2 regions of the Nonomuraea sp. NPDC048826 genome follow, and region 1 is predicted to be linked to the other one. Evidence: predicted binding sites of a transcription regulator. Region 1 holds the regulator's gene; the other holds the start of a gene.

Region 1 (5,531 bases):
GTCGGCGGCTCGACCCGGATGCCCGCCGTCACCGACCTGGTCAAGGAGCTGACCGGCGGCCAGGAGCCCAACAAGGGCGTCAACCCGGACGAGGTCGTCGCCATCGGCGCCGCCCTGCAGGCCGGTGTGCTCAAGGGCGAGGTCAAGGACGTCCTGCTGCTCGACGTGACCCCGCTGTCGCTGGGCATCGAGACCAAGGGCGGCATCTTCACGAAGATCATCGAGCGCAACACGACGATCCCGACCAAGCGCTCCGAGGTCTTCACCACCGCCGAGGACAACCAGCCGTCGGTGCAGATCCAGGTGTTCCAGGGCGAGCGTGAGATCGCGGCCTACAACAAGAAGCTGGCCACGTTCGAGCTGACCGGCATCGCCCCGGCGCCGCGCGGCATCCCGCAGATCGAGGTCACCTTCGACATCGACGCCAACGGCATCGTCAACGTCTCCGCCAAGGACCTGGGCACGGGCAAGGAGCAGACGATGACGATCACCGGCGGCTCCGCGCTGCCGAAGGACGACATCGAGCGCATGATGCGCGAGGCCGAGTCGTACGCGGAGGAGGACCGCAAGCGCCGCGAGGAGGCCGAGGTCCGCAACAACGCCGACGGGCTCGCCTACCAGACGGAGAAGTTCCTCCGCGAGAACGACGACAAGGTCCCCGGTGACATCAAGACCGAGGTCAACGACGCGCTCGCCGAGCTGAAGAAGGCTCTGGAGGGCACCGACACCGACACGATCCGCAACTCGGCTGAGAAGCTCGCCACCGTCAGCCAGAAGATGGGTTCGGCGATCTACGCGCAGAACCAGGGTCAGTCCGCGGGCGGGCCCGAGGGCGCTCCCCAGGACGCGTCCGCCGGCCAGGAGCAGAAGGCCGACGAGGACGTCGTCGAAGCCGAGATCGTGGACGATGAGCCGAAGAAGGACAAGTGAGGCCGTTGCGTGAGAACGGGCATGAGGAGCCGGTGATCCGCGACAACCGCAAGATCGACCCGGAGACGGGGGAGGTAAGGGTGCGCGCCGAGAACGATTCGCCCGAGCAGGACCAGCAGGAGGTGCCGGCCGAGGTCGACGCCGAGCTGCGGGCCCAGCTGGACGAGCGGACGGCCGACCTGCAACGTGTCCAGGCCGAGTACCAGAACTACCGCCGCCGCGTGGAGCGCGACCGGGTGGCCGTGCGCGAGCAGGCCACCGCGGCCGTGCTGGCGGAGCTGCTGCCCGTGCTCGACGACATCGGCAGGGCCCGCGAGCACGGTGAGCTCACCGGGGGCTTCGCGAAGGTGGCGGAGGCTCTGGAGGCGGCGCTCACCAAGCTGGGGCTCAGTTCCTTCGGCCAGCAGGGCGACCCGTTCGACCCGGTCATCCACGAGGCGCTGATGCACAGCTACTCGCCGGACGTGACCGAGCCGACCGCGGTCGGCGTGCTGCAGCTGGGTTACCGGATGGGCGAGAGGGTGCTGCGCCCGGCCCGTGTGGCCGTGGCCGAGCCCGGGGACGCTCCCGCGTCCGATGACGACGACAACTGACAAGGACGAAGGGCCGTAGATGAGCACCAAGGACTACCTGGAGAAGGACTACTACGCCGTCCTTGGTGTGCCCAAGTCCGCCAGCGCCGAAGAGATCAAGAAGGCGTACCGGAAGCTGGCCAGGCAGTACCACCCCGACACCAACCAGGGCGACACGGCCAAGGAGAAGAAGTTCAAGGAAGTCTCCGAGGCCTACGACGTCCTGTCCGACAGCAAGCGCCGCAAGGAGTACGACGAGGCGCGCACGCTGTTCGGGTCCGGGGTGGGCGGCCAGCGTCCGGGTGGCGGCGGCGGCTTCCCCTTCGACTTCGGCGACCTGTTCGGCGGCACCGGTCAGCAGACCGGCCAGGGGACGGGCGACCGGTTCAGCGACCTGTTCGGCGGGCTGTTCAACCGGGGCGGCGGCTCGACCCGCACCACGTCCGCCACCAGGCCGCGCCGCGGGCAGGACATCGAGTCGGAGGTCACGCTGTCGTTCACGGAGGCGGCCGAGGGCGCCACCGTGTCGCTGCGGCTGACCAGTTCCGCCGCGTGCACCGGGTGCAGCGGGACGGGAGCCAAGGCCGGCACCACCCCGCGGGTCTGCCCGACCTGTGAGGGCACCGGCGCGGCCAGCCGCAACCTGGGCAACTTCGCCTTCTCCGAGCCGTGCCGCGACTGCAAGGGCCGCGGCCTGCTGGTCGACGACCCCTGCCCCGTGTGCGAGGGCAGCGGCAGGGCCAAGAGCACCCGGACCATCCAGGCCCGCATCCCCGCCGGGGTGGCGGACGGCGCCCGGGTCAGGCTCAAGGGCAAGGGCGCCCCTGGCGAGAGCGGCGGTCCCGCCGGTGATCTCTACATCGTGACGCACGTCAAGCCGCACCCCGTGTTCGGCAGGTCGGGTGACAACATGACGGTCACGGTTCCGGTGACGTTCTCGGAGGCGGCGCTCGGTGCCGAGATCAAGGTGCCGACGCTCAAGGGGATGCCGGTGACCCTGCGCATCCCCGCGGGCACGCCCAACGGGCGCACGTTCCGCATCCGCGGCCGGGGCGTCACGCGCAAGGACGGCACGAAGGGCGACCTGCTCGCCAGCGTCGAGGTCGTGGTGCCGAAGACGCTCGACGACAAGTCGCGTGAGCTGCTCACGGAGTTCAACACCGCCACCGCGGCCGAGGACCCACGGGCCGAGCTCATTTTGAGAGCCAGAAGCGAGTGAGCCCATGGACGCCAACTATTTCGACCTGTCCGATGACACTCCTGTTTACGTGATTTCGGTGGCCGCGCAGCTGTCGGGGCTGCATCCGCAGACATTGCGGCAGTATGACCGGCTTGGCCTGGTCTGCCCTGGCCGCACGGCGGGGCGCGGCCGCCTCTACTCGACCAGAGACATCATCCAGCTGCGCGAGGTGCAGCGCCTCTCCCAGGAGGAGGGCATCAACCTCGCCGGCATCAAACGGATCCTGGAGCTGGAGAACGAGTCGTTGCGGCTGCGTGAGGAGGTTCACCGGCTGCGCGCCGAGCTTCAGATGATCAAGGCTCTGATCCGTTACGAGCTGCCACCGGGGGCGTAGATGGACTACAAGCTCACTCAGAAAAGTCAGGAGGCGCTCTCGGGGGCCATGCGGCGGGCCGCCGCCGACGGCAATCCCGAGATCTCTCCGATCCACCTGCTGACCACGCTGCTCTCGCAGACGGGCGGCACCGCCGTGCCGCTGCTGGAGGCGGTCGGCGCCGACTGGCGTGCGCTGCGGGCCAAGGCCGAGGAGAGTCTCGCGGCCCTGCCCAAGGCGCAGGGCGCGACGGTGGGGGCGCCCACGAGCTCCCGCCACCTGCTCACGGTGATGAACACCGCCGCCCAGCACGCCAACCGGCTGGAGGATCTGTACGTCTCGACCGAGCACCTGCTCGTGGGCCTGGCCGCCGACGGCGGCCAGGCGGCCGAGCTGCTCAAGTCGGCCGGGGCGACCCCGCAGGCGCTCCTTGACGCGTTCGAGAAGGTACGCGGCCACGCCCGCGTCACCAGCGAGACCCCCGAGGACACCTACCAGGCGCTGGAGAAGTACGGCGTCGACCTGACCGAGCGGGCCCGCGCGGGCAGGCTCGACCCGGTCATCGGCCGCGACTCTGAGATCCGCCGGGTGGTGCAGGTGCTCAGCCGGCGCACCAAGAACAACCCGGTGCTGATCGGCGAGCCCGGCGTCGGCAAGACGGCCGTGGTCGAGGGCCTGGCCCAGCGCATCGTCGCCGGCGACGTGCCGGAGTCGCTGCGCAACAAGCGGCTGATCTCGCTCGACCTGGGCGCGATGGTCGCCGGCGCGAAGTACCGCGGCGAGTTCGAGGAGCGGCTCAAGGCCGTGCTCTCCGAGATCAAGGAGAGCGACGGCCAGGTCGTGACGTTCATCGACGAGCTCCACACGGTCGTCGGCGCGGGCGCCGCCGAGGGCGCGATGGACGCCGGCAACATGCTCAAGCCGATGCTGGCCCGCGGCGAGCTGCGGATGATCGGCGCGACCACGCTCGACGAGTACCGCGAGCGCATCGAGAAGGACCCCGCGCTGGAGCGCCGCTTCCAGCAGGTGTACGTGGGAGAGCCGACGGTCGAGGACACGATCGCGATCCTGCGCGGGCTGAAGGGCCGCTACGAGGCCCACCACCAGGTGCAGATCGCCGACAGCGCCCTCGTCTCCGCCGCGGCGCTGTCCGACCGCTACATCACCAGCCGCTTCCTGCCGGACAAGGCCATCGACCTGGTCGACGAGGCCGCCTCCCGGCTGCGCATGGAGATCGACTCCCGTCCCGTGGAGATCGACCAGCTCCAGCGCGCCGTCGACCGGATGAAGATGGAGGAGCTGGCGCTGTCCAAGGAGACCGACGAGGCCTCCGTGCAGCGCCTGGAGCGCCTGCGCCAGGAGCTGGCCGACCGCCAGGAGGAGCTCAACGCCCTGGTCGGCCGCTGGGAGCACGAGAAGGCCGGTCTCAACAAGGTCGGTGAGCTGAAGAAGCAGCTCGACGAGGCGCGCGGCACCGCCGAGCGGGCGCAGCGCGACGGCGACTTCGAGACCGCGTCCCGGATCATGTACGCCGAGGTGCCGCGCCTGGAGCAGGCGCTGGCGGCCGCGTCCGAGGCCGCCCCGGCCGAGGACGCCATGGTCAAGGAGGAGGTCGGCCCCGACGACATCGCCGAGGTGATCTCGTCCTGGACCGGCATCCCCGCGGGCCGCCTGCTGGAGGCGGAGACGGCCAAGCTGCTGCGCATGGAGGAGGAGCTGGGCAAGCGCCTCATCGGCCAGAAGGAGGCCGTACGGGCCGCGTCCGACGCGGTGCGGCGCAGCCGGGCCGGCATCGCCGACCCCGACCGGCCGACGGGCTCGTTCCTGTTCCTCGGCCCGACCGGTGTCGGCAAGACCGAGCTGGCCAAGGCGCTGGCGGAGTTCCTGTTCGACGACGAGCGGGCGATGACCCGCATCGACATGAGCGAGTACTCCGAGAAGCACAGCGTCGCCCGCCTCGTCGGCGCGCCTCCCGGCTACGTCGGCTACGAGGAGGGCGGCCAGCTCACCGAGGCCGTCCGGCGTCGACCGTACACCGTGGTGCTGCTGGACGAGGTGGAGAAGGCCCATCCCGAGGTCTTCGACATCCTGCTCCAGGTGCTCGACGACGGCCGGCTGACCGACGGTCAGGGTCGCACGGTCGACTTCCGCAACACGATCCTGATCCTGACGTCCAACCTCGGCTCGCAGTTCCTCGTCGACCCGACGCTGACCAACGGCGCCAAGCGCGAGGCCGTGATGGGCGCGGTGCGCAGCGCGTTCAAGCCGGAGTTCCTCAACCGGCTGGACGACGTGATCCTGTTCGACGCGCTCGGTTCCGAGGAGCTGGCGCAGATCGTCGACCTGCAGGTCGACCGGCTCGCGCGGCGGCTGTCCGACCGCAGGCTCACCCTGGAGGTCACGCCCGCGGCCCGCGAGTGGCTGGCCCTGACGGGCTACGACCCGATGTACGGGGCGCGTCCGCTGCGCCGCCTGG
Region 2 (5,531 bases), on a different contig from region 1:
GTGATGTCGATCACCTTGTACGGGTCGCGCAGCGGCCGCACCCGGCCCGCGAAGTCCGCCTTGATCGCCCGCATGAGCGGCCCGGGCTCGTAGAAGCGCCCCTTGGTCTCCCCGTACGGCTGGAGCCAGCCCTTGGCGGCCAGGTCACGCAGGTCACGGGCGGCCTGACCCTGGCTGAGCCTTTCGTCGGCCTGGCAGCGGCTGCGGCGCAGCCGGCGGTTGACGAACACCTCGTAGAGAGCGGAGACGGTCAGGGTGTTGAGGCCGTCGTCCACGACCCGGCCGTGGCGGTGCGGCGGGCCCGGGACCTCATCCCCGGGGTGGGGCCGAGCTGTGGCCGGAGGCGACCCACTCGATCGCGGGCCAGTTCGCCCCCGAGGTCGGCGAGCGGGTGCTGGAGTTCACCGCCTCGCTCCCGTGACGCAGTCGGACGCCCCGCCGTGGCGGGGCGTCCGACTGTGCGGGGTCAGGCGGCCACGCCGCCGGCCACCCGGGCCGGGGTGAGCGCGATCTCCAGGACCTCGCGCACGTCGCTGACCGGGTGGATGGTCAGCTCGTCGCGGACCTCCTGGGGCACGTCGTCCAGGTCCGGCTCGTTGCGGGCCGGGATGAGCACCGTGGAGATGCCCGCCCGGTGCGCCGCCAGCAGCTTCTGCTTGACGCCGCCGATCGGCAGCACCCGGCCGGTGAGCGAGATCTCGCCGGTCATCGCCACGTCGCCGCGGACCTGCCGGCCCGACAGCAGCGAGGCCAGCGCCGTCGTCAGCGTCACGCCCGCCGACGGGCCGTCCTTGGGCACGGCGCCCGCCGGGAAGTGGATGTGCACCGAGCGGTCCTTCAGCGCGGTGACCGGCAGCTCCAGCTCCGCGCCGTGGGACCGGAGGTAGGACACCGCGATCCTGGCCGACTCCTTCATGACGTCGCCGAGCTGCCCGGTCAGGGTCAGGCCGGTCTCGCCGGTCTCCGGGTCGGCCAGCGACGCCTCCACGTACAGCACGTCGCCCCCGGCCCCGGTGACCGCCAGGCCGGTGGCCACGCCCGGCACCGAGGTGCGCTGGGCGTTCTCCGGCAGCGATGACTCCGGCACGAACCTGGGCCGGCCCAGGTAGGTCGTCAGGTCGTCCGCGCCGACCGCGATCGGCAGCTCGTCGCCGGCCGCGATCTTGCGCAGCACGCGGGCGATCGAGCGCTCCAGCGACCGGACCCCGGCCTCGCGGGTGTACTCGGTGGCCAGCCGGCGCAGCGCCGCGTCCTCGACCGTGACCTCCCCGGCCGTCAGCCCGGCCAGCTCCAGCTGGCGGGGCGTCAGGTGGTCGCGGGCGATGGCGACCTTCTCGTCCTCGGTGTAACCGTCGAGCGTGACGACCTCCATCCGGTCCAGCAGCGGGCCGGGGATGGCCTCCAGCACGTTGGCCGTGGCCAGGAAGAGCACGTCGCTCAGGTCGAGCTCGACCTCCAGGTAGTGATCGCGGAACGTGTGGTTCTGCGCCGGGTCGAGCACCTCCAGCAGCGCGGCCGTGGGGTCGCCGCGGTAGTCGGCGCCGACCTTGTCGATCTCGTCGAGCAGCACGACCGGGTTCATCGAGCCGGCCTCGCGGATGGCGCGGACGACGCGGCCGGGCAGCGCGCCCACGTAGGTGCGCCGGTGGCCGCGGATCTCCGCCTCGTCGCGGACGCCGCCGAGCGCGACGCGGACGAACTTGCGGCCCATCGCGCGGGCGACCGACTCGCCGAGCGAGGTCTTGCCGACGCCGGGAGGGCCCGCCAGGGCGAGCACGGCGCCGCTGCGGCGGCCGCCCACCACGCCCAGCCCCCTGTCCTGGCGGCGCTTGCGCACGGCCAGGTGCTCGATGATGCGGTCCTTCACGTCGGACAGGCCCGTGTGGTCGGCGTCCAGCACCTCGCGGGCGCCGGTGATGTCGTAGTTGTCCTCGGTACGCACGTTCCATGGCAGGTCGAGGACCGTGTCGAGCCAGGTGCGGATCCAGCCGGTCTCCGGCGACTGCTCGGAGGTCCGCTCCAGCTTGTCGACCTCCTTGAGCGCGGCCTCGCGCACCTTCTCGGGCAGATCGGCCGCCTCGACGCGGGCGCGGTAGTCCTCCTCCTCGGTCTCGGCCGAGTCGCCGTTGAGCTCCTTCAGCTCCTTGCGCACGGCGGCGAGCTGCTGGCGCAGCAGGAACTCGCGCTGCTGCTTCTCCATGCCCTCCTGGACGTCCTTGCGGATCGTCTCGGCGACGTCCAGCTCGGCCAGGTGCTCGCGGGACCATTCGATCAGCTTGCCCAGCCGGTCGGCGGGGTCGGCGGCCTCCAGCAGCTCGACCTTCTGGGCGGTGGACAGCCACGGCGTGTAGCCGGAGCTGTCGGCCAGCAGCGCGGGGTCGTCGATCTGGTTGACCTGGTCGACCACCTGCCAGGCGCCGCGCTTCTGCAGGATCGTGGTGGCCAGGGCCTTGTACTCCTTGGCCAGCTCGTGGGCGCGCTCGCCCGCGGCCACCGGGTCGACCGTCGCCGCCTCCACCCACAGGGCCGCGCCGGGGCCGGTGGTGCCGGCGCCCACGCGCATCCGGTCGACGCCGCGGACCACCGCGGCGGGCTCGCCACCGGGGAGTCGCCCGACCTGCTCGACGACCGCCCGCACGCCGACCGCGCCGTAGCGGCCGTCGATGCGGGGAACGAGGAGCACCTGCGGCTTGTTGCCACCGGATGCCTGGGCCGCGTCGATCGCGGCGCGCACCTCGGAGTCGGACAGGTCCAGCGGAACCACCATGCCCGGAAGCACGACGGCGTCGTCCAGCGGCAGAACCGGCAGGATCAAGCTCTCACTCATGCGAACTCCAAAGGGTTGAGTTATACCGACTCAATTCATTGGAGCCACGTAATGTTCCCTTGCTTGCCGATGTTCGCTCAGAGCGAGCGTAATGATGTAAGCCGTACCTGAGGGTGAGGGCGGATCAGACCTTGGTCCGACGCGTGGCGGGCGCCCCGCTCGTAGGCTTTGACCGTGTTCTCGGCAGTGCTGGACTCCATCCCCCTGGCGCTCTACCGGGGCGCGGCCGACCCGCCCGCACGCCGGTCCCGCTGGCTGGCCATGCGGATGCCGCGCTGGCTCGGGCTGCTGCCGTTCCGCACGATCGACCTGGTCCGCGTCGCCGACACGCTGCTGGCCCTGATCCTGTTCCTGACCACCTACGACCGCACCGTCAATACAGGCGTCCCGATGGCCCTGGTCTACGTCTCGGCGCTGGGGGTCGCGGTCCCGCTGGTGCTGCGCGACCGGCGGCCGCTGGCGGCCTGGCGCTCCTCGCTGGTGCTGCTCCCCGCGGGGGTCTGGGTCTCGTTCGAGACGGGGGTCCGGTACGAGAGCAATCCCTACACGCCCGAGATGGTGATCTCCTACCTGCTCGTGGCCTACGCGCTGGCGGTGCGCTGCGACCGGCGGATCACCGGCACGGCGTGGGCGGTCAGCGTGCTGGCCACCTGGATCATCTTCCCCAACAGCGTCCCGCTGGGGTCGATCATGGTCGGCGCCGTCATGCTGTTCGGCTACAACGTGCGGCTGCGGCGCAGCGCCACCGAGCGGCTCGTCCTGGAGGAGCGGCGCAGTCAGGAGGCGATGGGCGCCCAGGCCGTGCTGGAGGAGCGCGCCCGCATCGCCCGCGAGCTGCACGACGTGGTGGCCCACCACATGTCGGTGATCGCCATCCAGGCGGAGGCGGTGCCGCTCAAGGCCGCGGGCGACCCCGCCCAGCTGGAGGAGGGTCTGGCGGGCATCCGGGCGCTGTCGCTGGAGGCGATCGCCCAGCTCCGCCAGGTGCTCGGCGTGCTGCGCGACGAGGAGGGCCGCACCGACACCGCCCCGCAGCCCGGCCTGGCCCAGGTCGAGGACCTGATCGCCAACGCGCGGGCGGCCGGGCTGTCCGTGCTGGTCAAACGGCCCGAGTCGCTGGAGGGGGTGCCCCAGGCGGTGGGGATGTCCGCCTACCGGATCGTCCAGGAGTCGCTGAGCAACGCCATGCGCCACGCCCCCGGCGCGACCGTGGTGCTCGACATCGGCCGCGACGACCACGGCGTGCGCCTCCACATCACCAACGGCCCCGGCTCCTCCCCCGCCCGCTCGCCCGGCGCCGGCCACGGGCTCGTCGGCATGCGCGAGCGGGCGGCGCTGCTCGGTGGCACGCTGGAGGCGGGGCCGGTCCCGGTGGGAGGCTTCCAGGTGACCGCGGTGCTGCCGATCGGACGGGGTTCAGCGTGATACGGGTTCTCATCGCCGACGACCAGGGCATGGTCCGCACCGGGTTCACCGTGTTCCTGAGCGGCCAGCCCGACATCGTGGTCGTGGGCGAGGCGGCCGACGGCCTGGAGGCGATCCAGCGGGCCGCCGAGCTGGAGCCCGACGTGGTGCTGATGGACGTGCGGATGCCGGTGATGGACGGGCTGCAGGCCACCCGGCGGCTGCTGTCGTCCGGCTCGGCGTCCAAGGTGCTCATCCTGACCACGTTCGACCTCGACGACTACGTCTACGAGGCGTTACGGGCCGGCGCCAGCGGGTTCCTGCTCAAGGACGCCTCGGCCGTCCAGCTCGCCGAGGCCGTCCGGGTGGTGGCGGCCGGCGACGCGCTCATCTCGCCGGGCGTCACCAAACGGCTCATCCGCGAGTTCGCCCGGCTCGGGCCGCGCCCGGCCCCCGCGGCCGCCCGGCTGAGCGAGCTGACCGAACGGGAGAGCGAGGTGCTCACCCTGGTCGCCCAGGCGCTGTCCAACCAGGAGATCGCCCAGAAGCTCGTGGTGGCCGAGCAGACGGTCAAGACCCACGTGGGGCGGGTGCTGATGAAGCTGGGGCTGCGCGACCGGGCCCAGGCGATCGTCTACGCGTACGAGACGGGGCTGGTGCGACCGGGCGAGTGAGGGGGGTGATGGCTCCGATCCTGGATGCCTCTGGCGTCCGCCCGGTGCCGTGTGTCTTCGGGCGTCGGCCGGTTCGCGCAACCCCTGACCACCGTTCCACGTGTCACCCACGTACCCCCTGAACATCCGCAGATCCCGCATGCTCCCTGGCCTTGGCGGGGTCCGCGTAAGACCAGGCGTCCGCTGTCCCGCCTCCCCCGTGGGCGCCCGTCGTTCCCGCGTTGTCCGGGGCATCCACTGGTCTCGCTGGGTTCTGGACGGGTGACGGGGGGCGGTCGTGGTCGTACAGTCGGCTGATGGACCTGGTCAAGCTGTTCCATGACGTCGTGGAGACGGTGCCCGCGTACCGGGCGTTCCTGGCGGAGCACGGCGTTGACCCCGCCCAGATCCGGACATTTCAAGATTTCGTACGTCTGCCGATGACCAGCAAGGACACGTACACGCGGCGCCATCCCCTGCCCGACCTGTGCCGTCATGGGGTGATCGGTGACATCGTCGCGGTGTCGTCCGGGTCGACCGGTGAGCCGGCGTTCTGGCCGCGTACCGCCGCCGACGAGCACGTCATCGCGGCCCGCTTCGAGGAGGTGTTCCGCGACTCCTTCGCCGCCCGCGAACGACGCACGCTG

The links. Region 1 encodes HspR, which represses chaperone genes until heat shock. Its sites were predicted from a motif close to ANTTGAGTCNNNNNGACTCAANT; they were not measured.
Region 2: the regulator HspR is predicted to act here: its motif matches at 2,841-2,863, upstream of lon (endopeptidase La).

What each region holds. Positions count from the first base shown of each region.
Region 1 covers NZ_JBICUQ010000009.1:301,820-307,350, reverse strand. The annotation lists gene dnaK (molecular chaperone DnaK) at 1-930, shown strand, start outside; gene grpE (nucleotide exchange factor GrpE) at 927-1,523, shown strand; gene dnaJ (molecular chaperone DnaJ) at 1,543-2,721, shown strand; gene ACGFI7_RS32040 (heat shock protein transcriptional repressor HspR) at 2,726-3,076, shown strand; gene clpB (ATP-dependent chaperone ClpB) at 3,077-5,531, shown strand, end outside.
Region 2 covers NZ_JBICUQ010000004.1:176,216-181,746, forward strand. The annotation lists gene ACGFI7_RS15315 (hypothetical protein) at 1-275, opposite strand, end outside; gene lon (endopeptidase La) at 467-2,827, opposite strand; gene ACGFI7_RS15325 (sensor histidine kinase) at 3,002-4,252, shown strand; gene ACGFI7_RS15330 (response regulator) at 4,249-4,905, shown strand; gene ACGFI7_RS15335 (phenylacetate--CoA ligase family protein) at 5,202-5,531, shown strand, end outside.